DNA from 4 places in the Pantoea phytostimulans genome. Region 3 is predicted to be linked to each of the others. Evidence: riboswitches for the same ligand, from Rfam matches in the RefSeq annotation. Region 3 holds a riboswitch; each other region holds the start of a gene.
The links. Region 3 has a riboswitch for thiamine pyrophosphate ahead of thiB (thiamine ABC transporter substrate binding subunit). Riboswitches for the same ligand answer to the same signal wherever they lie in the genome.
Positions count from the first base shown of each region.

Region 1: it holds a riboswitch for thiamine pyrophosphate, as region 3 does, so the genes downstream of both, thiM (hydroxyethylthiazole kinase) here and thiB (thiamine ABC transporter substrate binding subunit) in region 3, are expected to answer to the same signal.
Region 2: it holds a riboswitch for thiamine pyrophosphate, as region 3 does, so the genes downstream of both, thiC (phosphomethylpyrimidine synthase ThiC) here and thiB (thiamine ABC transporter substrate binding subunit) in region 3, are expected to answer to the same signal.
Region 4: it holds a riboswitch for thiamine pyrophosphate, as region 3 does, so the genes downstream of both, tenA (thiaminase II) here and thiB (thiamine ABC transporter substrate binding subunit) in region 3, are expected to answer to the same signal.

Region 1 is NZ_CP173698.1:1,713,552-1,721,500, forward strand. It holds gene ACF2G4_RS08025 (MFS transporter) at 12-1,295, shown strand; gene ACF2G4_RS08030 (mannitol dehydrogenase family protein) at 1,363-2,823, shown strand; gene ACF2G4_RS08035 (GntR family transcriptional regulator) at 2,925-3,611, shown strand; gene fbaB (class I fructose-bisphosphate aldolase) at 3,831-4,883, opposite strand; gene thiD (bifunctional hydroxymethylpyrimidine kinase/phosphomethylpyrimidine kinase) at 5,029-5,829, opposite strand; gene thiM (hydroxyethylthiazole kinase) at 5,826-6,617, opposite strand; TPP riboswitch at 6,649-6,739, opposite strand; gene ACF2G4_RS08055 (DUF2778 domain-containing protein) at 7,731-7,949, shown strand, end outside.
Region 2 is NZ_CP173698.1:3,337,879-3,345,827, forward strand. It holds gene rpoC (DNA-directed RNA polymerase subunit beta') at 1-506, shown strand, start outside; gene ACF2G4_RS15625 (DUF1127 domain-containing protein) at 558-746, opposite strand; gene ACF2G4_RS15630 (PLP-dependent aminotransferase family protein) at 921-2,387, shown strand; gene thiE (thiamine phosphate synthase) at 2,576-3,208, opposite strand; gene thiC (phosphomethylpyrimidine synthase ThiC) at 3,205-5,133, opposite strand; TPP riboswitch at 5,223-5,321, opposite strand; gene rsd (sigma D regulator) at 5,412-5,918, opposite strand; gene nudC (NAD(+) diphosphatase) at 6,008-6,778, shown strand; gene hemE (uroporphyrinogen decarboxylase) at 6,822-7,889, shown strand; gene nfi (deoxyribonuclease V) at 7,892-7,949, shown strand, end outside.
Region 3 is NZ_CP173698.1:3,799,077-3,807,025, reverse strand. It holds gene leuC (3-isopropylmalate dehydratase large subunit) at 1-1,358, shown strand, start outside; gene leuD (3-isopropylmalate dehydratase small subunit) at 1,362-1,967, shown strand; gene ACF2G4_RS17625 (MFS transporter) at 2,000-3,166, opposite strand; gene sgrR (HTH-type transcriptional regulator SgrR) at 3,424-5,085, shown strand; TPP riboswitch at 5,121-5,225, shown strand; gene thiB (thiamine ABC transporter substrate binding subunit) at 5,273-6,259, shown strand; gene thiP (thiamine/thiamine pyrophosphate ABC transporter permease ThiP) at 6,235-7,845, shown strand; gene thiQ (thiamine ABC transporter ATP-binding protein ThiQ) at 7,829-7,949, shown strand, end outside.
Region 4 is NZ_CP173698.1:1,084,295-1,092,243, reverse strand. It holds gene ACF2G4_RS05200 (xanthine dehydrogenase family protein molybdopterin-binding subunit) at 1-1,642, shown strand, start outside; gene ACF2G4_RS05195 (NTP transferase domain-containing protein) at 1,707-2,282, shown strand; gene ACF2G4_RS05190 (XdhC family protein) at 2,269-3,237, shown strand; gene ACF2G4_RS05185 (ABC transporter substrate-binding protein) at 3,280-4,206, opposite strand; gene ACF2G4_RS05180 (ABC transporter permease) at 4,238-5,002, opposite strand; gene ACF2G4_RS05175 (ABC transporter ATP-binding protein) at 4,999-5,739, opposite strand; gene tenA (thiaminase II) at 5,727-6,443, opposite strand; TPP riboswitch at 6,506-6,608, opposite strand; gene ACF2G4_RS05165 (M24 family metallopeptidase) at 6,739-7,949, shown strand, end outside.

The DNA of each region.
Region 1 (7,949 bases), 1.9 Mb from region 3:
ACGGAGTTTCTATGTTCAAGAATCTGCGCTGGACCCTCGTATTGCTGCTGTTCCTTGTCTACATGATCAACTACCTCGATCGCGTAGCGCTGTCGTTGACTGTTCCAATGGTGGAAAAAGATCTGGCGATTAATGCTGAGCAGTTCGGCATGATTTTCGGTAGCTTCTTCTTCGGCTATGCGTTGTTTAACTTTGTTGGTGGCCTGGCGACCGACAAATTTGGGCCAAAAATCGTGCTCGCCGTGGCTGTTGGCGCTTGGTCAATTTTTTGCGGCATGACCGCATTGGCCACCGGTTTCTGGTCACTGTTGATTCTGCGCGTGCTGTTCGGCATGGCGGAAGGCCCAATTTGCGCCTCGGCGAACAAAGCCATTAACGGCTGGTTTCCGAAAAAACAGGCAGCAACCGCCATGGGTTTGCTGAGCGCCGGTTCACCGCTGGGCGGCGCGGTTGCCGGTCCAATCATCGGTTATCTGGCACTTGCTTACGGTTGGCGTCCGGCGTTTGTTATCGTCTGCTGCATCGGGTTGGTTTGGATGACCATCTGGCTGTTCTTTGCGGCGGATAACCCGGCAAAAAGCAAGCTGGTGACTGAAAAAGAGCGTGCGCTGATTGATCACATGAAGGCTGAAAACCCGAATGATGAAGCTGACCTTTCGCAAACTGCCCATCCCTTTGGCTATTATCTGCGTCAGCCCATTATCCTGGTCACCGCATTTGCCTTCTTCTGTTACAACTACATTCTGTTCTTCTTCCTGAGCTGGTTCCCGGCCTATCTGGTGCAGGCACATGGCCTGGATATCAAGGCCATGAGCATCACGACGATGATTCCGTGGATTGTTGGCTTTATCGGCCTGGCACTCGGCGGCTGGATCTCCGATAAAATCTTCAACATCACTGGCAAGTTGCTGTTGTCACGTAAAATTGTGTTAGTGGTCTCACTGTTTGCTGCCGCCATTTGTGTCGCACTGGCGGGTACGATAAAAGATGTGGTGCCTGCCGTGATGATGATGTCGATATCGATCTTCTTCCTCTACATCACCGGCGCGATTTACTGGGCGATTATTCAGGATGTCGTGCACAAAAGCCGCGTCGGCAGCATCAGTGGATTTATTCATCTGGTGGGCAGTTTGTCGGGCATCATCGGTCCCATCGTGACCGGCTTCATTGTGCAGCACACCGGCAAGTTCGACAGCGCCTTTATCCTGGCGGGATGTGTCGCCGCCGTGGGTGCATTCCTGGTGCTGTTTGTGATTCGCAGTCCGAAAACCATCGACAAACCGGTTTCGGTTTAAGCAGGACGCGGTTAATGCATTACTGATTACGGGGCGCATGGCGCCCCGTTTGCCATAAGGACAGACTATGTTAGATATCGATCGCCTTCCCGCTGACGTTCAGCGCCCGCGCTACGACCGTAGCAAACTTAAAACACGTATGGTGCATATTGGCTTTGGCGCCTTCCACCGCGCCCATCAGGCGCTGTGCAGCGACAAGCTGGCTGAGCAAGGTTCAGATTGGGGCTATTGCGAAGTGAATCTCAACAGCGGCGCACTTATTCAGGCGCTGCGTGAACAGGATTTGCTCTACACCGTGACAGAGATGGCCGACGACTCGCTGAAGACCCGCGTAATTGGCGTGATCACTGCTGCGCTGCACGGCAAAGGCGACGGAATCGAGGCGGTGATTGACGCCATGAGCCAGCCAGACGTCGCCATTGTTTCGATGACCGTTACGGAAAAGGGTTATTGCCATTTACCTGCCAGCGGTGATCTCAATCCAGATCACCCTGATATCGTGCATGACCTTGCCCAGCCAGACGCGCCACGCTCTTTGCCTGGCCTGATACTGGCGGCAATCCGCCGCCGTCGCGACGCCGGGTTAGCGCCGTTTAGCGTGATGTCTTGTGACAATATGCCGGAAAATGGCCATGTCACGCGCAATGTGATTGTGCAACTGGCGCAGCGTCAGGATGACGATTTAGCCGACTACATTCAGCAACACATCACTTTCCCTTCCACGATGGTTGATCGCATTGTACCTGCCATGACTGAAAGCGCTTTCGAGCAGCTCACCGCACGTCTGGGTTCGGAGGATCCGGTGGCCGTAGAAGCAGAGCCGTTTTTTCAGTGGGTGGTTGAAGATAACTTTGTCAGCGGCCGCCCAGCGTGGGAAAAAGCCGGTGCCGAACTGGTAAACGATGTACTGCCTTTTGAAGAGATGAAGCTGCGGATGCTGAATGGTAGCCATTCATTCCTCGCCTATTTGGGTTTTTTGGCGGGCTACGAACACATCAGCGATTGCATGGGTGACAGCCACTTCCGGGCTGCCGCTCGCGCATTAATGGTGGATGAGCAAGCGCCAACCTTGCGCACTCAAGGGGTAGATTTGCAAGCCTACGCCGACTCGTTAATCGCCCGCTATGAAAACCGCGCGATTAAACATCGTACTTATCAGATCGCTACCGATGGCACCCAAAAGTTGCCACAACGGATGTTGGATAGTCTGCGCTGGCACCTGCGTAACGGCAGCCGCTGCGACCTGCTGCTGCTTGGCATTGCCGCCTGGATGCGTTATGTCGGCGGTGTAGATGAACAAGGCCAGCCGATTGAGATACGAGATCCTCTGAAAAATGCGCTGGCCGAGTGTGTGAAAAACAGCGAAGACGGTGAAGCTCGCGTGCGGGCTTTGTTGGGGATGAACGCGGTGTTTGGCGAAGATTTGGCACAAAATGGTGACTTTGTTGCCCGATTAACGCATTTTTATCAGCAACTGGTGCAGCAAGGCGCCCGCGCTACCGTACATCAAATAATGAACGCGGCATGATTGTGCGGTAGCAAAAGCACTGGCGCAGATGCAGCGTGCTGATTAGACTGATTCTTTCTCTACGGGCTGGCTTATGTCAGCCGTAATATGGACATTGCCGCATGACGATCGCCTATACCATTACCACCAGCGAGCCAGTGAACCAGCAGATTTACCGTTATCTGCGCAAAGATATCGTCACCTGTGTGATTCAACCCGGTTCGTTGCTCTCTGAGAAAGAAGTTTCTGCTCGCTTCAATGTTTCACGTCAGCCGGTACGTGAAGCTTTTATTAAGCTGGCAGAAGCCGGATTGGTACAGGTGCTGCCACAACGTGGCACCTTCGTGCGTAAGATTTCCGCTAAGCGCGTAGCCGATGGGCGTTTCATCCGCGAAGCAGTGGAGATTGCGGTGGTTCGCCGTGCCGCAGTGGAGATCGCGTCGCCGGCTTTGATGGCGCTGGAACACAATTTGCAATTGCAAAAAATGGCTGCTGAGCGGCATGACAGCCAGGCATTTCTTAGCCTGGATGATGAGTTTCACCGTTTAATTGCTGAGAGCATCAACTGCACGCTGGCGTGGGAAACGGTGGAAAATATCAAGGCGGCGATGGATCGGGTGCGCTTTTTAACCTTGAGTGAAGTTTCCCCCCCGGAAAGTTTGATTGAGCAGCATCAGGAAATTTTCGCAGCGCTACAAGCTCATGATGCTGATGCCGCAGAAGCAGCGATGCGCCGCCATCTACAAGAGATGATTTTCTCAATAACGCCCATTGCCGAACGCAACAGTGAATGGTTTGAAGGGCCTTGAGTCGTTTGTCCCCTTATTCTTTTGAAGTGCGAGGCCGTTTGCCCCCACCTCAATCCTCTGAAGTGCGAGGTCGTTTGTCCCCCACCTCAATCCTCCCCCATAAATGGGGGAGGAAGATGCTGCTTTATGTTAGTGATGAGACGGCATGTGGCAGCGTCTCCTTCCCCCGCTTCGCGGAGGAAGGCCGGGATGGGGGGCAGCGCGCAGAGGACTCACTCCTTACGCAATCGTCACCTCTTTTGACAAATAAACATCCTGCACTGCATTTATCAGCGCGACGCCATCCTTCAACGATTTCTTGAACGCCTTACGTCCCAGAATCAATCCCATGCCTCCGGCACGTTTGTTAATAACGGCGGTACGCACTGATTCGGCAATATCTGTTTCACCCGCTGACGCGCCACCCGAATTGATCAACCCGGCGCGGCCCATATAGCAGTTTGCTAACTGATAACGCACCAAATCGATGGGATTTTCAGTAGTCAGCTTGGTGTAAACGCGCTCATCGGTATGACCAAATTTCACCGCGTTATAGCCGCCGTTGTTTTCCGCCATTTTCTGCTTAACGATGTCGGCACCAATCGTCGCCGCCAAATGGTTCGCCTGACCCGTTAAATCCGCACTGGAGTGATAATCCACGCCATCCTTTTTAAAGTCGTTATTGCGCAGGTAAGCCCACAATACTGTGACCAGGCCCAATTCATGTGCGCGCTCAAAAGCCGCAGAAATTTCTTCAATTTGGCGGCGTGATTGCTCTGAACCGAAGTAAATAGTCGCGCCAACCGCTACTGCGCCCATGTTGAACGCCTGATCGACGCTGGCATACAGCGTTTGATCGTATTGCGCCGGATAACTCAGCGTTTCGTTGTGGTTAAGCTTCATTAAAAATGGAATGCGGTGCGCATAACGACGCGATACGGAAGCCAATACACCGTAGGTTGATGCTACGCAATTACAGCCCGCTTCGATCGCCAGTTCAACAATGTTTTTGGGATCAAAATAGTGCGGATTAGCGGCAAACGAGGCGCCAGCTGAATGCTCTACACCCTGATCGACCGGCAGAATAGAGAGATAACCGGTTCCCGCCAGGCGACCGGTGTTATACAGCGTTTGCATATTGCGCAGTACCGCAGGAGAACGGTTGTTGTCGATCATTACCCGATCAACGAAATCCGCGCCTGGTAAATACAGGCTTTCCGCTGGAAGGGTCATGCAGCGATGTTGAAGAAGGGAATCCGCTTCTTTGCCCAATAACTGTACGATGTCCGTCATGTCAACTCCTGTTAGCTGTCGAGGGTGAACCGGCACCCGCCGATTCGACCCCCACAGCCTGGACCTTATTCACGCTATGACGCAAATTGCTGACTCCATTTTTCAGACGGATCCCCAGGAAAAAGCCCCGTTTTAGTCTCTCTCCTTACCACCATTGATGGAAGTGATGCACCGGCCCAATGCCTTTGCCCACTTCCAGTGAATCAGCGTGTAACAAGGCTTGCTGCAACCAGGCTTTGGCTTCCGTTAACGTCTCCTGCCAGTTTTGATGGCGTGGACGCAGCGCCGCTAGCGCCGCCGAAAGCGTACAACCGGTGCCGTGTGTGTGACGCGTATTCACACGAGGTGCGGTAAAACGTTGCTGAGCTGAGCGCGTAATCAGCCAGTCCGGGCTTTCCTCATTGCTCAGGTGTCCCCCTTTCATCAGCACCGCCTGACAACCCAACGCCAGCAGCGCTTCACCCTGCGTCAGCATTTCATCTTCGTTGTGCGCAATTGCACAATTTAACAGTGCGGCGGCTTCTGGCAAATTCGGGGTAATCAGTGAAACCTGTGGCAATAACAGTTCACGCACGCTGGCAATTGCATCCGGTGAAAGCAGTGCATCGCCGCTCTTGGCCACCATCACCGTATCCAGCACGACAAAGGGTAAACTGGCTCGTTTCAGGCGCTGAGCCACGCGCTCCACAATCGCGGTTTCCGCTAACATGCCGATTTTCGCGCTATCGATGCGCACATCATCCAGCACTGAATCCAACTGCGCCGTGACAAAGTCAGGATCCACGCGGTAAACCGATTGCACGCCGCAGGTATTTTGCGCCACCAGCGCAGTAATAACGCTGGTGCCATAAGCGCCTAACGCAGAGAAAGCTTTGAGATCGGCTTGGATCCCGGCTCCGCCACTGGGATCGGTGCCGGCGATGGTTAAGGCGTTAATGCGCTTCATGCTGCCACCTCCAGCATCCATAACGCATCAAGAAACGCGGCGACAAAGGTGCCCGGCCCTTGCGCTTGCGCCGCCGCTTTTTTCCCTGCCAGCGCCATCACCCGACATGCACAGGCAACGTTGAGCAAGCCATCGCCCGGCAGGCTGCTGAAAGCGGCAACTACCGCCGATAACGCGCAGCCCGTGCCGACTACGCGTGTCATCAGTGGGCTACCGCCGGAAATGGTTAAGGTGCGTGAGCCATCAGTGGCGTAATCAACTTCGCCGGTGACGATCACAAGGGTGTGATAATCGCGAGCAAGCTGCTGAGCGGCTGCCACTGCGGCATCGGCCTGATGCAAACTATCAACGCCTCGCCCGCCCGCAGCTTGCTGCGCTAGCGCTAAAATTTCAGAGGCATTACCGCGAATAGCGGCGGGTTTTTGACTCAGCAATTGCTGGCAGAATGCGCTGCGTAACGTGAGCGCGCCCACCGCAACCGGATCAAGTGTCCATGGCGTGCCAGCTTGATTGGCGGCGGTAACGGCGGCTTGCATAGCGAGTTGACGATCCTGCGTTAAGGTGCCCACATTAATCAGCAACGCGTCGGCAAAGCCGCTGAATTGCGCAGCTTCTTCAGGATCGATAACCATGGCAGGCGACGCGTTGAGCGCCAGCAGTACATTGGCCGTGAAGGTTTGCACGACATCATTGGTCATGCAATGAACCAGCGGCGCGTGTTGGCGAAATTGATGCAGGATACGCGCGACGTGCGCGTCAGAAAGGTGTTCAGGTTGATGTGTCATCATAACTCCCAACCGGCGAACAAGAAGGCAAATGCGGTCAGGCATCAGACTTCCCTACGCTGGCATTAATCCAGATCAGGTTCAAAGGGTATATCTCAGCCTAAAAGGCACCCCTAGTCATTGATAGATAAGCATATTTTTATAATAATTGCTCAATCACTCAGTGCAATCATAGGTGAGTTGATCCCAGCTTGTAAACCGCTTTGTATCCCACTTTGACCGCTTTGATAACGCGCAGAAGCCCTATACAAAAATCCCCGCAGTGCGAGGATCAATCATTAAGGCGTTTTACTCTATTTTCTAACTGGCGAATTAACCGCCGTAACCAAACTCCGATAAGGCTTCCCTTCACCATCAATAATTGTTTTGCAGGTTCTTAAGGCTACAAGTTGCGGAGTTATTTTGTAATGTGCTGCTAATCGGCTGATATTAATCAAGCTAACCAACATTCTGTCGTTGATTTTGTCGATGATAAGGCTATTTCCTTCGTCATCTTGAATATCAATCTTCGCCATTATGTTAGAAGTGGGTCTGTGATTTTAACTACGTCAACTGCAATGCCAGGCATTGTGAATGTTTTAACGTTGGGTAAGATTTCACGTCTCTGTGTAATGATATTTCCTTCATCAAGTGGACTAACATATTGGAATGCACTTTTCATCGACGTATGAAAACGTAACTTGCTGTATGCATCAGAACCTGCAAAAACAATCATACGGCGAAGGTTGCTATAGCGTCCTTTAGTTCCGTCGTTAACCTGCGATAAGAAACCATCAAATACCTCTAGAACGTCGATTGATGAATCTGTCAGGAGTTGGGGCTGAGGCCCCAGCTAATTTATGTATTAAAAGACGATCCTAAATTTTATCTCAGCAAATATAATTTATTTCCCTTGCCTCCCTACCTATCCCTTATCAGGCAATACTCACCAAACGCGTTGTGATGAGGTTAACCAAGTACTCTTTATGAAGCGTGACTGAGCCCCTGGCAGAGCCTACCATCGTGCTAAAAGCTTTTGAAATTGTAATTAATACGCTGTTAATTTTGATGATTTCTTTAAATCAACAATAAAAACCTTATCATAAGAGTGGATTACTAATAAGGGATTAAAGCCAAATGGCAATCAACGGAAAGTTTATTCTTACAGGCGCACAATTCTCTCCCCTCATACTACCAGGTATAGGGCACTTTATGGCGTTTTCTGGCAATGATCAGTATCGCAACAATGCCGCATGTGCCGCTATACCTTTCAAAGGGCCGATCCCGCTTGGTCGCTATCACATCGTGAAACGTCCTGTTAATGGGTTTAAGTCCATGCTGTACACAATGAGCCGT
Region 2 (7,949 bases), 460 kb from region 3:
TTTACCGTCTGCAAGGCGTTAAGATTAACGATAAGCACATCGAAGTCATCGTTCGTCAGATGCTGCGTAAAGCGACCATCCAGAGCGCGGGCAGTGCCGACTTCCTGGAAGGTGAGCAAGCAGAATTCTCTCGCATCAAGATCGCTAACCGCGAACTGGAAGCGAACGGAAAAGTTGCTGCAACCTTTATGCGTGACCTGCTGGGTATCACCAAAGCGTCACTGGCAACCGAATCGTTCATCTCTGCCGCATCGTTCCAGGAAACAACACGTGTCCTGACCGAAGCAGCCGTTGCGGGCAAACGCGACGAACTGCGTGGCCTGAAAGAGAACGTAATCGTGGGTCGTCTGATCCCAGCCGGTACCGGTTACGCTTATCATCAGGAGCGTACACGTCGCCGTCAGATTGGCGAAGTGCCGGCAGCACCGCAGGTCACTGCGGATGAAGCCTCAGCGAGCCTGGCTGAACTGTTGAACGCCGGTCTCGGCGGTAGCGACAACGATTAATCGTTAGCCGCATAATAAAAAACCCTGCCTCGGCAGGGTTTTTTTATGTCTTTAATTTAACTTGTTCCATTCATCGCGGCTGATACCAATATCTTTCAACTGAGTATCACTCAGCCTCGACAATATTATTCGCGTTTCGCGGCGCAGCTGCCAATTTTTAAAGCTATGCCATAAAACGCGTATCAAAAGGAGTGGGGTCCCTGAAAAAGGTTTCGCTGCTCGATTCTCTTCATATCCCATGATCTTACCCTCAGTAATGTGCCTGAGAGTTATTTTCGGCTTCTAAACTGTAATGATACAGACTCAAAAATCACCTTTATTTAACATACAGATTGCAATGTAATCGAACTGAATGGTAAAAATAACCTCAATCTGTATTGAATTATTTCTTATACGCTTAATGTGAGGCATACGATGACGCGCTATCAACATCTGGCAACGCTGCTGGCTCAGCGTATTGAACAGGGTCTTTATCGCAGTGGTGAACGTCTGCCCTCAGTACGGACGTTAAGCGCTGAGCATGGCGTCAGTATTAGCACCGTGCAGCAGGCGTATCATCTGCTTGAGGAGAAACAGCTAATCACGCCACAACCTCGCTCTGGCTATTTTGTTGCCTCGAGAAAAGCAACGCCGCCGATGCCTGCCTTGACGCGTCCAGCACAGCGACCAGTAGAAATTACGCAATGGGATGGGGTGCTTGAGTTGCTGGATAGCCGTTTAGAAGATGACATTCTGCAATTGGGTAGCGGCATGCCAGACCTAACGCAGTCAACGTTAAAGCCACTCTGGAAAGCCTTTAGCCGTCAGGCGCAAAAGCAGGAGACGTATCTACTTAACTACGACAATCTTTATGGCGTCGTTGCACTGCGCGAACAAATTGCGCGCCTGTCAATTGATAGCGGTTGTCAGCTCACCGCTGAAGACATTGTCATTACGACGGGGTGTCATGAAGCTTTGTCGGTTTCAATTCGCGCTGTATGTGAGCCGGGCGACATCATTGCTGTTGAGTCGCCTTCGTTTCACGGCATTATGCAAACGCTGCGTGGTTTTGGTATTCGCGCCATCGAAATCCCTACCGATTCGGTGAGTGGAATTAGCCTTGAAGCATTAGAGCTGGCGTTTGAGCAATGGCCAATCAAAGCCGTTGTTGTTGTGCCCAATTGCAATAATCCGCTGGGTTTCATCATGCCCGAAAATCGTAAACGCGCCTTGCTGGCTTTAGTGCAACGTTTTGATGCTGCGGTCATTGAGGATGACGTGTACGGCGAGCTCGCATGGGAATATCCACGTCCATCCACCATCAAATCTTTGGATATGGATGGCCGCGTTTTGCTGTGCAGCTCATTCTCCAAAACACTGGCACCGGGTCTGCGTGTTGGTTGGGTTGCACCGGGTCGTTATCGCGATCGAGTATTACATATGAAATATATCGTCACCGGTTCTACTGCAACCCAGCCGCAGCATGCAGTGGCCGATTTCATTCGGCAGGGACATTATTTACCGCATCTGCGTCGTATGCGGCAGCTCTATCAGCGCAACTATGAAACTTTTAATTGCTGGGTGCGTCACTATTTCCCGTGTGGAATCTGTGTATCACGTCCACAAGGTGGCTTCCTGATGTGGGTCGAATTGCCGGAGGCATTTGATGCTGTTCGCCTTAATCGTGAACTGCGTGAATCACATATCCAAATTGCTGTCGGTTCGCTGTTTTCCGCGTCGGGTAAATATCGTAATTGCCTGCGGCTGAATTATGGACTGCCGTTAACGGACAAAACGGAGCAGGCATTGGTGCTGGTGGGCAAGGCAATAGAACGTGCTATGGCAACCTGTGCGCACGAAACTACTCAAGAGCAACAAATCGAAATCCTTGCAGCTAAGTAGTTGAGGAAGCAGGGCCAGAAAGAGGGAGAAACTGGCCCTGGCCAGGCAACGTTGTCTGGCGAGAACAACTCTACCAAGTAACAAAAAACGCGCCAGTGACTAACTTCGTCACTGCGCGCGGCTTTCCAACTTTACCTGTTCGTTTGCAGAAGTAATAACGTTAATGCGTAGCAGATTACAGAATGCGATTAAATAACCGCTTCCGGTTCGGCCAATGCCAGTAAGGTTCGCGTTGCTTCACGCCAATCCGCTGCTTGTGTAATTGCACTAACCACAGCAATGCTACCCACACCGGTTGCCAATACTTCTGGCGCTCGCGCAATACTGATACCGCCAATCGCCACGGTGGGGATATCTTGCAAACGTGCCAGATGGCGCTTCAGTTCAGTCAGCCCTTGCGGCGCAGAAGGCATCTCTTTGGTTTGTGTTGGAAAAATATGTCCAAGTGCAATGTAGGAAGGGCGCAATGCCAGCGCACGATCCAGTTCAGCATCATCATGCGTGGAAATACCCAGCCGTAATCCAGCCTGATTGATCAGCGCCAAATTCGCGACATCCAAATCCTCCTGACCAAGATGCACACCATACGCGTTGTGCTTGATGGCTAATCGCCAGTAATCATTAATAAACAGGCGTGCACGATACTGCTTACCCAACGTGATCGCCTGAACAATAGCGGGTTCGACTGCCTCATCAGGCTGATCTTTGATTCGTAGTTGAAGAGTACGCACGCCTGCTTTCAACAGGCGTTCAATCCACTCAACGTTATCAACCACCGGATAAAGCCCTAAACGTGGTGAAGTGGTGGGAAATGCATTCATAATTTTTCCTCCAGAGTCGTATCCGCTGGGTGATAAAGCTCACCTCCACGACTGCGAAAATTTTCAGACATCTGCGCCATACCCATTTCAATCGGCTGCGCTGCGGCTTCTTGTTGTGCGGCATATTCACGCACTTCCTGCGTGATTTTCATTGAGCAAAATTTCGGGCCACACATTGAGCAAAAATGCGCCACCTTGCCCGATTCTTGCGGTAGCGTTTCATCGTGATAGGCGTGCGCGGTATGGGGATCTAACGCCAGATTAAACTGATCTTCCCAACGGAATTCGAAACGCGCTTTGGACATGGCGTTATCGCGAATTTGCGCGCCAGGATGCCCTTTGGCGAGATCGGCGGCGTGAGCAGCAATTTTGTAAGTGATTAAGCCTTGCTTTACATCTTCTTTATTCGGCAGGCCAAGATGCTCTTTTGGCGTGACGTAACACAGCATCGCACAGCCAAACCAGCCAATCATGGCTGCGCCAATACCGGAAGTGAAGTGATCGTAACCCGGTGCGATGTCAGTTGTTAGTGGGCCGAGCGTATAAAAAGGGGCTTCATGGCAATGTTCAAGCTGTTCGGTCATGTTGCGGCGTATCATCTGCATCGGAACGTGGCCAGGGCCTTCAATCATTACCTGTACGTCATATTCCCAGGCAATCTTCGTCAATTCACCCAACGTATGCAGCTCGGCAAACTGCGCTTCATCGTTGGCATCCTGAATAGAACCTGGGCGTAAGCCATCTCCCAACGAAAGCGAGACATCGTATGCGGCGCAAATTTCACAAATCTCCCGAAAATGCTGATAGAGAAAGCTCTCTTTGTGATGTGACAGGCACCATTTGGCCATAATCGAACCGCCACGCGAGACAATGCCGGTCAGGCGTTTTGCCGTCATCGGCACGTAACGCAGCAGCACGCCAGCATGAATCGTAAAGTAGTCGACACCTTGCTCAGCCTGTTCTAACAGCGTATCGCGGAATATTTCCCAGTTAAGATCCTCTGCCACGCCATTCACTTTTTCCAGCGCCTGATAAATCGGTACGGTACCAATCGGAACCGGGCTGTTACGCAAAATCCACTCACGTGTTTCGTGTATATAACGGCCGGTGGAGAGATCCATTACCGTGTCAGCACCCCAACGCGTTGACCACACTAATTTTTCCACTTCTTCTTCAATAGAGGAGGTTACTGCCGAGTTCCCGATATTGGCGTTCACCTTCACCAAAAAGTTGCGACCAATAATCATCGGCTCCGATTCGGGGTGATTAATATTGGCGGGAATAATGGCGCGACCCTCGGCGACTTCCTGGCGCACAAACTCCGGCGTAATATTTTCCGGTAAATTAGCACCGAAACTGTATCCCGGATGCTGTTGCAGCAGCACTTCACCACGTATACGCTCGCGGCCCATATTTTCACGCAGTGCGATGTACTCCATTTCTGGCGTGATGATGCCCTGACGCGCGTAGTGCAATTGTGTCACCCGGCGACCGGACTTGGCACGTCGCGGTTGAGGTAAATGCTCGAAACGCAAATGATCAAGACCGTCATCGGCCAAACGCTGCTGCGTGTAAGTCGAGCTAATTTGCGTGAGATTTTCGCTGTCATCGCGATCGTTAATCCAGCCAGCACGCAGTTTTTCAAGACCGCGATGCACATCAATCTGCGCGTCTGGATCACCATAAGCGCCTGCCGTGTCATACACCGGCACGGCTTCATTCTCTTCGAAGCGAGGTTCGTCCTTGGTACCGCCAATTTGGGTGGCGCTGAGTTGAATTTCACGCATTGGCACGCGAATGTCAGCACGGCTACCGGTAATCCAAATGCGTTTAGAGTGGGGGAATGCACTGCCGCCTTGCAGGGAATCGATAAATTCCTGCGCCTGGGCACGTTGTTCGCGACGATTGGTTTTCGAAGTAGACATAGCAATTTTCCAGTTAAGGGGGAACGTTGCTTGTCCGGAGTTCGGAAGGAGTAAGCGATACGATGGACAAAAATAGTGCCAGCGTACTAAGAAGATTTACTCTTGTTCCCTACGCAGGTTCTAACCTGGTCAGGTTCCGCGGATCCCGAATAAACGGTCTCAGCCCGAAGGCACTCCGACAAGAAATTAAAAACGGGTTTATCAGACTGGCGTCATCAAAACCCGTTCAGCATAAAAGGGCTTTTAGGTAATCACAAGACTTTTACATGTGATTAACGTTAAGCGGGACGAGCCATCTGGCTGTCATTGGCGACCGGCGGGCGCGCCAGCTGTTGATCCCACGCCAGCTGAATCAATTTATCTTCCAGCGTGAAGCGGGTTTCTAAAACTTCGCCGACTTCAGAAAGCGCTTTCTGGAAAGTCACGCAGTTATCATCGTCAATTGCCTGTTGCAAATGACCATCATACAGCTGCATCAAACGTTCCGTATTGGCTTCAAGCGGCGGATAGATCTGCGCAGCAGCAATCATCGGACTGTCGCCACTCATTTCACTAATAATGCGCTCGTAAATATTGAAGTGTCCGGCAGAAAGGTAATCCACCAAGCCGTGACAAAAATTATCCAACGCCTGTTCATCCAGCGTCGTTAAAGCTTCTTTATTGGGTTTCAATCCTACCAAATGGTAATAGGCGACTAAGAGTTGGCGACGGGCTTCAAGCCACGAATCCACCAGTTCGTTGCTGCCACCTACGCGCTCGGCCAGGACGTCTAACTGGTTAAGCATATCTAACTCCATGTGAGTTATAGTTGTTTATCTACACACTTAACATCAGGACTTCAGCGTGCCATTTGACGCTAAGGATGACGAAAAAAATGCAATTCGAGATCACAAGCGTAGACGCTGGATGGTGGGTTGTCAGCCATGAGCAAAAACTTTGGCTGCCACAAGGTGAATTACCGCATGGACCTGCAGAAAAATTCGGTCTGACTGGCACTAAAGGTCAGGTCATCGGCGAGTGGCTGGGTGAAAAAGTGTGGCTCATTTGCGAAGCGCGATCTGAAAGCATGTTCTCGGTACGTCAATTAATCGATGAAGAAGTTGGCCTGTTTCAACTCGCTGGGCGCGGTGTTCAACTGGCAGAGTTTTATCGATCCCATCGCTGGTGCGGCTATTGCGGTCACGAAATGAACCGCAGCAAACATGAATTTGCCTGTTTGTGTAGTCATTGTCGTGAGCGTTATTACCCGCAGATCGCGCCTTGTATCATTGTTGCGATTCGTCGGGGTGATGAAATCCTGCTGGCGAATCATGCGCGACAACGTAATAACATTTATACCGTGCTGGCGGGATTCGTCGAGGTGGGCGAAACGCTGGAGCAAGCTGTGGCGCGTGAAGTGATGGAAGAGAGCAATGTGCGGGTTAAAAATGTGCGTTACGTGACGTCACAACCCTGGCCTTTTCCACAATCATTGATGGTGGCGTTTATGGCTGAGTATGAGAGCGGGGATCTGCAACATGACGGCAAAGAGTTGCTGGATGCAGGTTGGTTCCGCTATGACGCGCTGCCAATGCTACCGCCGCCAGGCACCGTGGCGCGCCGCTTGATAGAAGATACCGTCGCCATCTGCCGCGCCGGAGCATAAGGAAAGTGCTACACTACGCGCTTGAAATTGAGAGAGCCTTAAAATGACTGAACTGAAGAATGATCGTTATCTGCGCGCCCTGTTACGTCAGCCGGTTGATGTCACGCCGGTCTGGATGATGCGACAAGCCGGGCGTTATTTACCGGAATACAAAGCGACCCGCGCCGAAGCCGGCGATTTTATGTCGCTGTGTAAAAACGCCGAGCTGGCTTGCGAAGTTACGCTACAGCCGCTGCGTCGTTATGAACTGGATGCGGCGATCCTCTTCAGCGATATCTTAACGATTCCCGATGCGATGGGGCTTGGACTTTACTTCGAAACCGGTGAAGGCCCGCGCTTTTCAAACCCAATTACCTGTCGAGCCGATGTTGAGCGCCTGCCGATCCCCGATCCTGAACAGGAACTGGGTTATGTTATGAACGCTGTGCGCACTATTCGTAAGAATTTAAAAGGCGAAGTGCCGCTGATTGGTTTCTCAGGCAGTCCGTGGACGTTGGCAACATATATGGTCGAAGGCGGCAGCAGCAAAGCCTTTACTAAGATAAAAAAGATGATGTACGCCGATCCCACAACGCTGCATGCGATGCTGAACAAGCTGGCAGACAGCGTCATTTTGTACTTGAATGCACAAATACGTGCCGGTGCGCAGTCGGTAATGGTGTTCGATACTTGGGGTGGGGTGTTGACGGGTCGAGATTATCGCGAGTTCTCGCTTTATTACATGCATAAAATTGTCGATAGCGTTTTGCATGAAAATGAAGGGCGCCGCGTGCCGATTACGCTGTTCACCAAAGGTGGCGGGCAATGGCTGGAAGCGATGGCGGAAACGGGTTGTGATGCGCTCGGCCTAGACTGGACAACTGATATCGGTGACGCTCGCCGTCGCGTAGGTGACAAAGTCGCCTTGCAAGGCAACATGGATCCTTCCATGCTTTATGCACCACCTGCACGTATTGAGCAGGAAGTCGCGGGAATTCTGGAAAGCTTTGGCAAAGGTGATGGTCACGTATTCAACCTGGGTCACGGCATTCATCAGGATGTCCCACCTGAACACGCGGGCACGTTTGTTGAAGCCGTGCATCGCTTATCTCGTCCATGGCACCAGGAGTAAATATGGATATTGCCGCACTACGTGCCGAGCAGCTTCAACGCGCCGCAGACGTGGTGCGTG
Region 3 (7,949 bases):
CGCCAAATGAAACCCCATTGCTCTATATCGATCGTCATCTGATCCATGAAGTGACATCACCGCAGGCCTTTGATGGCCTGCGTGCTCACGGTCGTAAAGTCCGTCAGCCGTCTAAAACCTTCGCGACCATGGATCATAACGTCTCCACGCAGACCAAAGACATCAATGCGTCGGGCGAGATGGCACGTATCCAGATGCAAGAATTGATGAAGAACTGTGCCGAGTTTGGCGTGCAGTTGTATGACCTGAATCACCCGTTTCAAGGCATTGTGCACGTAATTGGTCCAGAGCAAGGTATGACTTTGCCCGGCATGACTATTGTTTGCGGTGATTCACATACTGCAACGCACGGCGCTTTTGGTTCGCTGGCATTTGGTATCGGTACTTCAGAAGTTGAGCATGTGTTTGCCACGCAAACCCTGAAACAGGGCCGTGCCAAAACCATGAAAATCGAAGTGCTGGGTGAAGCGGCTACCGGCATCACTGCCAAAGATATTGTGCTGGCGATCATCGGTAAAACCGGTAGCGCAGGCGGCACCGGCCATGTAGTCGAATTCTGTGGCCCAGCCATTGAAGCGCTGAGCATGGAAGGTCGTATGACGCTATGCAACATGGCCATTGAGATGGGTGCCAAAGCGGGTTTAGTGGCACCGGATGACACCACCTTTACTTACCTGAAAGGTCGTCAGTTTTCACCCGACGGTGAGAAATGGGAACAAGCCGTCGAGTATTGGCGCACCCTGAAGTCAGATGAAGGCGCAAAATTTGATGCGGTTGTTACCCTGCATGCCGAAGAGATCGCGCCTCAGGTAACTTGGGGAACGAATCCAGGCCAGGTCATTGCCGTTGATCAAGCGATCCCGAATCCAGCCTCTTTTGCCGATCCCGTTGAACGCGCCTCCGCAGAGAAAGCGCTGGCGTATATGGATCTGCAGCCAGGCATCAAGCTGACTGACGTTAGCATCGACAAAGTCTTTATCGGTTCTTGTACTAACTCACGTATTGAAGATTTACGCGCTGCTGCTGCGATTGCTAAAGGCCGCAAAGTCGCGCCAGGCGTAATGGCGATGGTGGTGCCAGGCTCGGGTCCGGTAAAAGCGCAGGCGGAAGCGGAAGGTCTGGATAAGATTTTCCTCGAAGCGGGTTTTGAATGGCGCTTGCCGGGTTGCTCAATGTGCCTGGCCATGAACAACGATCGCCTGAATCCGGGTGAGCGTTGCGCCTCTACCAGCAACCGTAACTTTGAAGGACGTCAAGGACGTGGCGGCCGTACGCATCTGGTTAGCCCGGCCATGGCAGCTGCGGCTGCGGTAACTGGTCATTTTGCTGACATCCGTGAACTGACGACAGGAGCATAAGTCATGGCGAATAAATTTACCCAACACACCGGGATTGTTGCGCCGCTGGATGCGGCAAACGTCGATACCGACGCGATCATCCCTAAGCAGTTTTTGCAAAAAGTTACGCGTACCGGTTTTGGTCAGCACCTGTTTCACGATTGGCGCTTTGAAGATGATGCCGGCACCGTACCGACTGCCAGCTTTGTGTTGAACAAGCCCGAATTCAAAGGCACCAGTATTTTACTGGCGCGTGAAAACTTTGGCTGTGGATCGTCACGTGAGCACGCACCTTGGGCGCTAACAGATTTCGGTTTTCACGTGGTGATTGCACCCAGTTTTGCCGATATCTTTTACGGCAATAGCTTCAACAATCAGCTGCTGCCGGTAAAGCTCAGCGATGAAGAAGTCGATGAGATGTTTAAACTGGTCGCTGCACAGCCAGGCATCCGTTTCACCGTTGATCTTGAAGCGCAAACCGTGACCGCAGGCGATAAAACGTATCCGTTTGAGCTCGACAGTTTCCGTCGTCACTGCATGATCAATGGTCTCGACAGCATTGGCCTGACGCTTCAGCATGAAGCCTCGATCTCTGATTATGAGCAGAAGCAGCCCGCTTTCCTGCGTTAATCATTAAGGGCGACGATTTAGTCGCCCTTTTCTTATACGTTGCGTACCCGCGCCGACATGGCAAAAGAGGCAATAGCCAGCCCTAACGCCAGCCAATATATTGAGATATGTCCAAAGCGTTCGCTCAAGGTTCCCTGAATCAATCCCGCCAAAATCATGCCGGTGGAAATAGAATTAGTGAACATAGTGGTGGCTGCGCCCGGTCGTCCTGGCATTAAATCCTGAAACCACAGCATGCCTATTCCGGCAATGATGCCGATAAATACTGCATTAAACAGCTGCAAAATCAGCAACGCTTGGCGCGAACTGAACAATACCAGTCCGAGATAGAACAGAATACCTGCCGCTACCGCGATCAGCATCAGGTTGCGTTTACCGACGCGTTTAGCGCAATAGCCAGCCAGTAACATCACTGGAATCTCCAGTGCTGCCGCCATTCCCATCAATAACCCCGCCAGCTTTTCCGGTAAGCCCAGCGTGCTGCTGATATAGAGCGGCATATCGATAATGTACATGGTATTGCAGGTCCACATTGTCACGGAGGCGATAAACAGCAGCCTGACATCGCGGTTGCGCCAACCGCTGATCGGCATGCCGCCGCTGTGCATCAGCGAATCAGCGCGTGGCACCGAAGGCAAGGTAAACCAAATAAGGAGGATGCAGATAAAGAACAGCGCTGCCGCCACCATGAACAGCGTGACAAAGCCATAGTTGAGCGCCAGTGCAAACGACAGCGGCGGCCCAATCACCCAAGCCAGCGATATCTGCGCACGCATTACCGAACTGAACATCGCTGCTTCGCGCGCGGAATGGTCAATATATTCTCGCGCCAGCGCAAAAATCTGTGGCATGGAGACGCTGGCCAGCGCTGACAGCAGCACGCCCAGCGTAATCAATGTGAAATAATGACGCGTAAAGGCAAACAAAATGGCATTACACAGCGCCATCAGACAACAAAACAGAATGATGTGACGGCGATCACCGACGCTGTCTGAGCGCTTGGCCACCAGCATGCTCACCACAATCCCGGCCACGGCATTAATGGTAAAAAACAGCCCAACCCAAAACGGCCGCGCCTGCACTTCACGCGTCAAAAACAAGCTGAGCGTGGGTGCTTGTAATGCACCGGCTACGCCAATCATGAACGATGCCACCATAAACGCGAGATAAACCGGATTGATGCGACGCTGCGACTTCATGCCGAAATCCCTAACAGAATGAAAAAACCGAGGAAAAAAACAAGGGTAGACGATACAGCGCAACACGAAAAAAGCCAGCAGATAAAATCCTGCTGGCGGTGTAATTGCACCCTACTCAGAAAGGATCCCGCATCGCTGCGCGATCATGGTTGAGCGCCATTCATTGCTGAATGCCTCCCGCTCTTCCAATGAGGTTCAGTTTGCCTCTAATATGAGGCAGGAAAAACAGAGCGCTTTTTACAGGGAGTTCCTCTTTTATGTCCTCATCACGCCTTAAGCAGCAATTCATTCGCCTGTGGCAAAGTTGCCAGGGCCAGACGCAAGAAACCACGCTGAGTGAACTGGCGGATTTACTGCATTGCTCTCGCCGTCATATGCGTAATTTACTTAACGCTATGCAAGATGCTGGATGGCTAACCTGGCAAGCTGAAGCCGGGCGCGGTAAGCGTTCACAGCTGACTTTTTGTTATACCGGACTCGCGCTACAGCAGCAGAGGGCAGAAGATTTGCTGGAGCAGGATCGTATCGATCAACTGGTGCAACTGGTCGGCGATAAAAATCAGGTGCGACAGATGATCAGCGCGCATCTGGGCCGCAGTTTCCGCCAGGGCAAACATATTCTTCGCGTGCTTTATTACCGCCCGTTACTCAACCTGCTGCCTGGATCGCCGCTGCGCCGCTCAGAGACGCATTTGGCACGACAAATCTTTAGTGGGCTGACGCGAATAAATGAGGAAAACGGGGAAATCGAGGCGGATATTGCGCACCACTGGCAACAAACATCGCCGCTGCACTGGCGCTTTTTTTTACGCCCGGCTATCCGCTTTCACCACGGTCGCGAATTAGAAATGGCTGATGTCATCGGCAGTCTCGAACGCCTGCGTGATCAGCCGCTGTTTTCACATTTCCAACTCATCACCTCGCCCGCCCCCTGGACGCTGGATATCACGCTAAGCCAGCCCGACGACTGGTTACCTTGGTTACTTGGCAGCGTGAGCGCCATGATTCTGCCGCGTGAATGGCCCGAGCAGCGTGATTTCGCTCGCCAGCCCAAGGGGACTGGCCCTTACAGCGTGGTGCGCAATCAGCAAAGCCAGCTGAAAATCGAAGCGTTTGATGACTACTTTGGCTTTCGCGCCCTGATCGATGACGTCTCAATTTGGGTATTGCCTGAGATCAGCGACGAACTGGTTTATTCAGGCGTACGTTTGCAGGGCGACACCGTTGATGAAAAGCAGGAAGAGAGTCGGCTCGAAGAGGGATGTTATTATTTGCTATTTGATCAGCGCTCAGAAAAAGGCCGCAACGAGGCGATTCGCCGCTGGGTCAGCTATTTATTTAATCCTATTGCCCTGCTCAATCATGCGAGCGCTGGCTATCAGCGCTACTGGTTTCCCGCTTACGGTTTGCTGCCGCGCTGGCACCATCGCCGTGACTTAACGCCCGTTGAGAAACCCGCTGGGCTGAAAAGCCTGACGCTCACCTGGTATAGCCAACACGTTGAGCACGAAGGCATCGCTAATGCGCTACGCCCTTTATTAGCGCAACATGGCGTAACGCTTGAAACGCGTGAAGTCAGCTATGAAAGCTGGCATCAGGGCGAGGCTGAAAGCGATATCTGGCTGGGCAGCGTCAATTTCACCCTGCCGCTGGAATATTCACTGTTTGCTCAGCTCTATGAGGTGCCGTTGCTGCATCATTGCCTGCCCATTGACTGGCACATCGATGCCGCACGCTGGCGTGAAAAAGCGCTGCCGCTTGCCGAATGGAGCAAGCGTTTGGTCGAGGAAGGCGGGTTGCATCCGCTGTTTCATCACTGGCTGTTGCTGGAAGGAGAACGCAGTATGCGTGGCGTGCGCATGAATACGCTGGGCTGGTTTGATTTTAAATCCGCCTGGTTCGCGCCGCCGGAGCTGTGATCCTTTCGCCCCGGCGACGAAATGACTAGAATGACTCGTTCTCAACGGGGTGCCGCTTGCGATTGTCGCAATGAGCTGAGATATACCCGTCGAACCTGATTCGGTTAATACCGACGTAGGGATTTGAGAGGCCAACGTGCTCAGATCCTTTGCGACTCATATAACAATTCTCCTTAAGGAGCGCAAAGTGTTAAAAAAATGTCTGTCTCTGCTGCTGCTGCTGTCAGCGCCCGTCTTTGCTGCCAAACCGACCTTAACCGTTTATACCTACGATTCATTCTCAGCCGATTGGGGCCCTGGCCCAGCGGTGAAAAAAGCCTTTGAAGCGCAGTGCAATTGCGAACTGAAATTCGTCGCGCTGGAAGATGGCGTGTCGCTGCTGAATCGCGTGCGCATGGAAGGCAAGAACAGCAAAGCCGACGTGGTATTAGGGCTGGATAACAATTTGGTGCAGGCGGCACAAAAAACGGGTCTGTTTGCGCCCAGCGACGTTGACACCAGCAGGCTACAGTTACCCGATGGCTGGCAAGATAAAACCTTTGTGCCCTTCGATTACGGCTACTTCGCCTTTGTCTATGACAAAAATAAACTCAAAAATCCGCCTAAAAGCCTGAAAGAACTGGTTGATAGTCCAGAGAAGTGGCGCGTCATTTATGAAGACCCGCGTACCAGCACGCCGGGTTTAGGCTTGCTGCTGTGGATGCAAAAAGTGTATGGCGATCAGGCACCGCAGGCCTGGCAGAAGCTGGCGCAGAAAACCGTTACTGTCACCAAAGGTTGGAGCGAAGCTTACGGTCTGTTCCTGAAAGGTGAAGGTGATCTGGTGTTGAGTTACACCACCTCGCCTGCTTACCACATCATCGAAGAGAAAAAAGAGAATTACGCCGCTGCGTCGTTTGCCGAAGGCCATTATTTGCAGGTTGAAGTTGCGGCTCAGCTTGCCAGCAGCAAACAACCCAAACTGGCTCAACAGTTCATGCAGTTCATGGTGTCGCCTGCCTTCCAGAACGCGATTCCAACCGGTAACTGGATGTATCCCGTAATCAAAACTGATTTGCCGGCAGGATTTTCATCGTTGAGCGTGCCAAATACTGCGCTGCAATTCTCATCGCAAGATGTCGCCGATCACCGCTCAGAATGGATTAATGCATGGCAACGCGCCGTCAGCCGTTAATTCCGCTCTGGCTGATTCCCGGTTCGCTCGCCACGCTGCTGCTGTGCAGTGTGGCGCTGCTGGCGTTTTCCTCGCTGTGGATCGCTGCGCCTGATACGGATTGGCGCAGCGTATTGCAGGACGACTATCTCCATCACGTTATCGGCTTCTCCTTTGGTCAGGCGCTGCTTTCTGCGCTGTTGTCGCTCCTGCCTGCGATTGCGCTCGCACGCGCACTTTACCGGCGGCGCTTTCCTGGACGCCAATTATTGCTGCGGCTGTGCGCCATGACGCTGGTTCTGCCGGTTTTGGTCGCGGTATTTGGCTTGCTTACGGTCTATGGTCGCGTCGGCTGGTTGGCGCAGTTGTGCCAGTTTTTCAATATCGATTACGCTTTTTCACCGTACGGCCTGCAAGGTATTCTGCTGGCACATGTGTTTTTCAATTTGCCGCTGGCAACGCGTTTGATGTTGCAGGCGTTAGAAAGCATTCCGGCCGAGCAGCGACAACTGGCCGCGCAGCTTAATTTGCGCGGCTGGCACCATTTTCGCCTGCTGGAATGGCCGTGGCTGCGCCGTCAGTTGCTGCCGACCGGCGCGCTGATATTTATGCTCTGCTTTGCCAGCTTTGCTACCGTGTTGTCGCTGGGCGGCGGGCCGCAAGCCACCACCATTGAACTCGCCATTTTTCAGGCGCTGAGTTATGACTACGATCCGGGGCGCGCAGCATTGCTGGCACTGATACAGCTCACCTGCTGCCTGACTTTAGTTTTGCTCAGCCAGCGTTTTAGCAAGGCCATTCCCGCTGGCATCAGTCAACTGCGCGGCTGGCGCGATCCGCAAGATTCCCTGCTTGCTCGCGTGAGTGATTTTGCCTTGATTGTGTTGGCGCTGCTGCTGCTGTTACCGCCGCTGCTGGCAGTCATCGTGGATGGATTGCATGGCGGCCTGCGCGGGGCGTTGGCACAACCGGCGCTGTGGCAGGCCACATTCACTTCGCTGCGTATCGCGCTGGGTGCTGGCCTGCTTTGCGTGCTGCTGACTATGATGCTGCTGTGGAGCAGCCGCGAATTACGTATGCGCCAACGCAACGTGGCTGCACAGATCATAGATACCAGCGGCATGTTGATTTTGGCAATGCCCGGTATCGTGCTGGCGACCGGCTTTTTCCTGCTGTTCAACGCCACCATTGGCTTGCCCACTTCCGCTGACGGTTTAGTGATATTCACTAACGCACTGATTTCCATTCCCTACGCCCTGAAAGTGTTGGAAAACCCCATGCGCGATATCGCTGAGCGCTACGCAAACCTGTGCAATTCGTTGGGTATCCAGGGCTGGAATCGACTACGTCTGATTGAAATGCGCGCCCTGAAGCGACCTTTAGCTCAGGCACTGGCCTTTGCCTGCGTGTTATCGATCGGAGATTTTGGCGTGGTTGCGCTGTTTGGTAGCGCAGATTTCCGCACCTTACCGTTCTACCTGTATCAACAAATTGGTTCTTATCGTGGCGCAGACGGAGCAGTTACCGCCCTGCTGCTGCTGTTACTTTGCCTGTTGCTGTTTACTCTGATGGAAAAATTACCGGGCCACCATGCTGACTCTGAATAACCTCACTTACCTGTATCACCACTTGCCGATGCGTTTCAGCCTGACTGCGCAACGTGGCGAACGTCTGGCGATTCTTGGCCCCAGCGGCGCAGGTAAAAGTACGT
Region 4 (7,949 bases), 1.3 Mb from region 3:
ATGGGTGGCGGGCGCGCGTACCGCCATTGCTGAATGGATGGGAATCGATATCAGCAAGGTTGAGATTATCTCGCCTTATGTTGGCGGGGGTTTCGGGTCAAAAGCGTCGCCTGCCACCCACGTTGCGCTCGCCTGCGTGGCCTCACGTGAACTGAAGCGTCCGGTGAAAGTCGCGCTAACGCGCCCGCAGACCTTTACCGGTTTTGGCGGCCGTGCGTCTACCCATCAATCTCTGGAGATGGGCGCAACGCGCGACGGTAAAATCACCGCCATTATCCATGATGGCTATAACGAAACGTCCCTTGATGATGTGTTTGCCGAAGGCACCAACCGTGTCACTGCGCGGATGTATGCGATTGAGAACGTGACCTCTCATCATCGCGTTGTCCCGATTAACACCGTGACGCCTGGATGGATGCGCGCGCCAGGTGAAAACCCCAGCGCGTTTAGCCTGGAAGTCAGCATGGATGAAATGGCCTATGCACTGAATATGGATCCGCTGGCGTTGCGCATAAAAAACTGGGCCGATCACGATTATCAACAGGGTAAACCCTGGAGTTCTCGCCAGCTGAAAGAGGCGTATCAAAAGGGCGCTGAAGCATTCGGCTGGAGTAAACGCAGTATGGAACCGCGTTCGATGCGCGAAGGGCGAGAGCTGATCGGCTGGGGAATGGCCAGTGGAACCTATCCAGTGAACCTGCAACCGGCGGAAGCGACTCTGGTTCTGCAACCGGATGGACACCTTACGGTGAAGAGCGCGGGGGCGGATATCGGGACCGGCACTTACACTATCCTGGCGCAGACCGCAGCCGATGTGCTGAAAATTCCTCAAGATCGTATTCAGGTTGAACTGGGCGATTCGCGCCTGCCGACAGCGGGCGTGGCCGGCGGGTCCCAGTTGGCAGGTAATCTCACTGCGGCCGTGTTTAAAACGGCGCTGGCGTTACGTGAACGTCTGTTCACGCTGGCCATCGAAACCCCTGATTCACCGTTGTTTGGCACACCGCGTGACAAGTTAGTGGTCATGGATAACGGCGTGGCGATGACTATGCGTCCCAACCGTAAAGTGACGTTTGAACAGTTGCTGTCACTAGCGGGTTTACCTTCGCTTGCACTTTCTGCTGATACCTTTAAAGGTAATGCCTCCGCTGAAGAGCGCGACAAAATGCTCAGCGCACTCAATACCATTACGCGCCCAGAAGATGTTTCGGCACATAGCTGGAGCGCGCTGTTTGTTGAAGTTCGCGTGGATGAAGACTTTGGCACAGTACGCGTGAAGCGTATGGTCGGTGCTTTTGACAGCGGAAGGCTCTATAACCCCGCGCTGGCACGCAGCCAGTGGATAGGGGGAATGGTGATGGGACTGGGGCAAGCGTTGTTGGAAGAAGGCACCCTTGATCCGCGTAATGGTCGGGTTATCAATAATAATCTCGCCGATTATTTGGTGGCGGTGAGTGCAGATGTGCCAGAAATCACTACGATTGATGTCGGTCAGCCAGATTACAAGGCTACAACGATGGGCGGCAAAGCGGTGGGTGAACTGGGTATTGTCGGCATGGCTGCGGCAATCAGTAATGCGGTGTTCCACGCAACCGGTAAGCGCGTACGTGAATTGCCCATCACCATGGAAAAACTGATTTGATTGGATACTGCGCGCAGGGCTTTTGCCTGCGCCTCGTTTGTGGCCTTTACCTCGGTACGCATAAATGAAAGTGGCAATTTTGGTGATGGCTGCTGGCTTCGGGCGGCGTTTTCGCGAGCAGGGCGGCGGTCAAAAACTGTTGGCTGAGATTCAGGGGCTTCCCATGTTATCGCATACCCTGCGCCACGCCCTGGCGACGGGCGCCGACGTGTACGTTGTTACCCAGCCAGAAGATCGGGCGATACACGCGCTGCTCAACGGGTGTCAGCCCATCTATTGCCAGAGCCAGGGGTTGGGTGAGTCGATTGCTGCAGGCGTCCGTGCAACGGCGGACTATGACGGCTGGATTATCGCGCTCGGTGATATGCCGTGGCTAAAAACATCCAGCTATTTGGCTGTTATACATGCGCTAGCGACTGAATCCATAGTCAGGCCGCTGGTGAATGCTCAGGCCGGTCATCCGGTGGGCTTCAGTCGAATTTTCTATCCCCAGCTGGTGGATTTGCACAAGGATGAAGGGGCGCGTTCGATACTGGCGGCGCATCCCGCCACCTTAATTACGTTGCACGATCCCGGATGCCTTAACGATATCGATTATCCCGTCAACCTGAACTCGGGAGAACAGAATGATTACGCTTGATCAACGGGTTATTGATTGTGCTTTGTGCTGGCATCAGTTGCAGCAGCCGGTGTGGCTCTGTACCGTTTTGCATACGTATGGCTCGTCACCGCGTGCGCCCGGCACCATGATGACCATTAACATTCAGGGTGAACATTGCGGCTCGCTTTCGGGCGGCTGTATTGAGGAAGATTTTCTGCAACAGCTGGCGTCAGGTGCCTATCGTGATAGCAGCCAAATTGTGCGTTATGGCGAAGGGGGATTACGTCCCAATGTGGCGTTGCCGTGCGGCGGCAGTGTGGATGTGTTGATCGAGTATCTTCCCGCTGACCCGGAGAGTTATGCATTGCTTACCGCCATGCAAACCGCGTTGATCGGTAAACAGCATCTGGTAAAGAATGTGCAGCTTGGGCAACGCGCCGCGTGGGAGATCGTTTCTACAGCGCATGTACTGCCCGCGTTATCGCATCAGCAGAATCAGGTCGTGATCCCCGTGGGTGCGGTGCCGCAACTGTTGATTGCCGGTTATTCGGTGGTGGCGTTTGAGTGCATTCGGCTTGCGCTGATCCTCGGTTTTAGGATCACCGTCTGTGAACATCGCCCCGAGCAGCTGGCTGAAACAGAACGCCATTTTGGCGCGGAATATCATGTCACTATTGTGCCGCAGCATCCGGCTAAGTGGCTGGAGAATCATGAAATCAGCAGTAAGGTGGCGATACTTTCTCTGACGCACGATCCGCGTATTGATGAACTCACCATGATGGAGGCGGTTAATACCCCTGCGTTTTATCTCGGTGTGATGGGTTCAGTTAAAAACAGCGCTAAACGCCGACAGCGGCTGGTGGAGATCGGGGGACTGAGTGAAGAAGAGCTGACGCGCATTCAGGCGCCCGTGGGCATTAGGATTGGCAGTAAAACACCGGCAGAGATCGCCTTGTCGGTGATGGCAGATGTGGTAAGGGTCAAAAACCTTTAACCGCTGAAGTGGGTTAGCCCGCAACAGGGCTAACCCAACACGTTAATTAATTTCTGTCGCGTATTGTTCAACTGGCGTGATTTTCTTAATCAGCTTGTTATCAAATAAAAACTGCTCATAAGCCTGATAACGCGGTTTATCTAACGTCGCAGGCTCCGTGGCAAACAGCGGCAGCGTCTTCATCCACGCCTGATGATTCAACGGGGTATTTAACTCAGGATGCTGACGAGCAAAAACCTTCCAGCTCTCTTCAGGGTGCGCACGTAAATAGGCTGTACCTTTCTCCAGCGCGATAAGAAACTTTTTGATCTTCGGTTCGGCAACGGCATCGCGGTTAGCCACAATAATTAATTCATCGTAAGCCGGGACGCCATAATCCTCGACGTTAAGCACGACCGGATCTTTACCCTGCAATGTCATCTCCAATGCTTCGATATTGCGGTAGCCGCCAATCACGGCATCCACCTTTCCGGTTAACAGGGCGCTGGTGAGCTGAAAGTTTACGTTGATCAGTTTGACTGCGTTTGCGTTGAGATTTTCATGTTTGAGCATGGTGGCCAATGTCGCCTGCTCGATGCCGCTCACAGAATATCCCACGGTTTTACCGTTGAGATCGGCTGGCGTCTTAATGCTTTTATCCAACGAAATAACGGTGTTAAGCGGCGTGTTAATTAAGGTGCCTACGCGTACCAGCGGCAAACCCTGATCGGCAAAAAAATGGATTTGCGGCTGATAGGTAATGGCTAAGTCGGCCTGTTTAGCTGCCACGAGGCGGGGCGGTAAAGCGGGATCGGAAGGGGGAATAATCTGCACATCCAGCCCCTGTGCGCTAAATGCGCCGATCTGCTCAGCCACCATGATCGGCGCGTGGTCGGGATTGATGTACCAGTCGAGCATGAGCGTGAGTTTTTCATTGGCGCTCGCGCTGGTGGCTAAAACGGCGCTGGCAATCAGGACGGTTAGGCGCATTTTAAACAGGGTTTTACGTTGGGGGTTGTGGTTATTCATCGTTGTCAGGTATCCAGTTGATCACACGTTTCAGCAAAGCATCAATCACGCTCCAAAGCAGAAGCGTCATCAGCACCAAAATAAACAGGGCGGCAAAGCACATATCACTCTGCATTCGAGCATTGGCATTCAGCATGACGTAGCCCAATCCTTCAGCCGAACCGACCCATTCGCCGATGATCGCGCCGATCGGTGCCACGGCGGCGGCCATGCGCAATCCTGAACCAAACGCAGGCAAGGCCGCCATCAGGCGTACGTGACGTAACTGGGCATACGGCGAAGCGCGCAGGGTGCGGGCTAAATCGAGGTAGTCGTTATTGACGCGGCGCATACCGTCGAAAAACGTAGATGTGACCGGAAAGAAGATCACTAACACTGCCATCACCACTTTTGCGCTCATGCCAAAGCCAAACCACAGCACCAGCAGCGGGGCCAGCGCAAACACCGGAATCGCCTGGCTGGTCAATACCAGCGGCATCAGCCAACGTTGCAGCCGTGGCGAGTAGATCATGCACAGCGCCAGGCTACAGCCGAGCAAGACACCGATGACGAATCCGCTGGCAATTTCTGACAGCGTAATCAGCGAGTGGTAGGCCAGGAACGGCGCATTATCCCAGGCGGCAAGCAACACGGCGCGCGGCGCGGGCAACAAGAAAGCAGGGATGTCACCCCATTTTGTTGCCAGCCACCAAACGCCAATCAGGCCGATAAAAACGCTGAGCCCACGCCTGCTGCGTGCAAGACGATTGTGTTTCATCCTGCCGCCTTGATCAGTCGTTGCAACAGCTCAGCCTGACTTCTCATCGAATCAAGATCGTCGGGCGCACGCGGCGGTAATCCAGCAATGCTGTGCGAGTCATCAATGCCGAAAGGATAGGGTGAAAGCACCAACAAACGGTGACTCAAGCGGCAGGCTTCAGCGGGATCGTGGGTAATCAGCAGCACGGTATGTTGTGCCAGTAATTCAGCCGCCAGGGTTTGAATTTGCGTGCGGGTAATGGCATCCAGCGCGGAGAACGGCTCATCCATCAATACAATCGGTTGCCGTTCATAGAGGGTACGGGCCAGCGCAGCACGCTGACGCATACCGCCGGAAAGGGTGGCCGGCAGGGATTTTTCTTCGCGGCTCAAGCCTACACGCGCCAGCAAATGCCTTGCCCAATCGCGATCGACTTTTTCGCCCCGCAAACGCGCGCCCAGCGCCACGTTATCTATCACCGATAACCACGGATAAAGCAGATCTTTTTGCCCCATCCAGGCTATGCGGCCCGCCAAGGGTTGATTATCGCTGCCCGTCACCGAGCCAGAAGTGGGTGGCGCAAGGCCAGCAATAATGCGTAACAAGCTGCTTTTCCCTGCACCGCTGGCACCCAGAAGCGCCACGAATTCGCCGCCGGTGATATCCATATTCAGCCGGTCAAAAATGATCTGCTCACCGAACTTTAAGCTGAGATCGCGCACTTTAATACCGGGAATGGCGCTTAGCGGCTGCATGCGGAAATCAACGCGTTTGAGGTGTTACCGGCATTGAGTCCCATTTGCCAAAATGCGCTCTCTAAGCGCGTTGCAGTGGTGAAGATATTGGCTAGCGCATCAAAACGGCTTTCACCACCGCGCTGGCGTGCGATATTTTCAAACAGCGTCAGCGAAGCCTGCACGCCAGCCAAATAGCTTTCATCGCCATAGTTTTGTATCCAAGCAGCATAGGGATTATTGCGCATCACAGTGGCGGGATTGTTTAATAAACCAAGCCCAATTTCGGCATAACCTGCGACACAAGGCATCAATGCCGCCAGCAAATCCAGCGCATCACCAGAATGTCCAATATCCAAAACGTAGCGGGTGTAGTTCAGCGTTTCTGGTGCTTCAGCGTCGTTGACGATGTCGCTTTCGCTCAATCCCCATTGCGCGCAATACGTGAGATGCAAGGGCAGCTCACTGACAATAGCGTTGAGGGATGTGGTTGCCGCACGCATTTCGGGTAGCGTGTGGAGTTTGCTGACCAACAAGGCGTAAGCGCGGGCAAAATGCAGCAGGAAGAGATAATCTTGCGTGAGGTAACGCTGAAAAGCGGCGTGCGGCAGGGTACCCGCAGCGAGCTGTTGCACAAAAGTGTGCGAGACATAATCGTGCCAGTGTTGACCCGCTTGCTGGCGAAGACGGCCATATAAGCAATCATTGAACATTGAGAGAGACATGGGACCTCCAGTGATAAGTGGAGATCCGGGCATACTGAGGTAAGAACAGGCATTTGCTGAGTGCAATATTGCCAACCCGTCCCTTCGCTGGCATGACCCAGATCAGGTTCAAAGGGTTCGGCTTACGCCATCTCAGCCCATTTCAGGACACCCCTCGGAGACACTTTTTATACGTCAATTAAAGGGTGAATTCAACGTGTCGATATTGTGGGTTTGGCCGAGTTAGCCACGCTTACTGCAAATTTCCCTCTGCTTTTAACAGAGAAACCTCTCTTTAACTCTTCAGGAGCACGTCATGGATTTGGATACACGCTATTCGCTACAAACGCTTTCGCCACCGCAATGCTTCCGTTATATCGCGGGCCCCGTTTTATCTGATGAAACCCTGAAGCAACGCGTGGTTGAAGTGGTTAATATGATGAAGCAGCACGGGCTGGCGCACTTGGTTATCTATGCAGATAAAGAACATGGCGGCAATTTTGAGTATCTGGCGGGGTTTATTCCGCGTTTTGAAGAGGCACTTTTAGTACTCAGTGATCAAGCTGCTATTAGTTACATCATAGGTAATGAGAACCTCAAACTTGTGCCTTATGCACGTAATGCAGGATTACCTCTGCATGCGCCGATCTTTTCGCTGCCCAATCAACCCATGACACATGAACAGCCGTTAGAGACGTTGCTCGCGAGCGCAGGTTTAATCGCTGGGCAAAAAGTGGGCGTCGTCGGGTGGAAGCTTTTCACCGGCAATGCTGAGCAGCGAAGCAGCCTGTTTGATGTTCCTGCATTTATTCTTGATGCGGTTAAGAAGGCGGTAGGGGGACAACATTGTGTTGTTAACGCAACGGGGATATTTATCTCGCCTGAATATGGCGTTCGCCGCATAAACCGGGCAGATGAAATCGCTTTTTATGAATATGGCGCCAATTTGGCCTCAACCAATGTCCTTAGCGCGCTGGACAGCATTGAACTCGGCAAAAGCGAAAAAGAGATCGGCCATTTGCTGGCTGCCGACGGTCAACCGAATAACGTTATTATGATTGCCGCCAGCGGGGATCGCTTTGCGCATGCCAACCTTTATCCTTCGGATAAACGCATCTGCCTGGGCGATAAGATCTCGCTGACGGTTGGCTTCAAAGGTGGACTCACCAGTCGCTCAGCCTATGTGGTTGCCGACGACACCGCGTTGCCCGACGCGGTTTCTGACTGGCTGACGCAGTTAGCCACGCCCTATTATCATGCCGTGGTGACCTGGCTCGAGAGTTTGCGGGTAGGCATCACGGGCGGAGAAATGTATGCCATTGTCGAGAATGTTCTACCAAAAGCGCGTTATCACTGGCATTTGAACCCGGGGCATTTGGTGGCGGATGAAGAGTGGCTTTGCTCACCAATCTATCCTGATTCCACAATTCCATTAACCAGCGGGATGCTATTGCAGATTGATATTATTCCCTCTTTGCCGGGTTATGGCGGCAGTAACATAGAAGATACGGTTGGGCTGGCAGACAT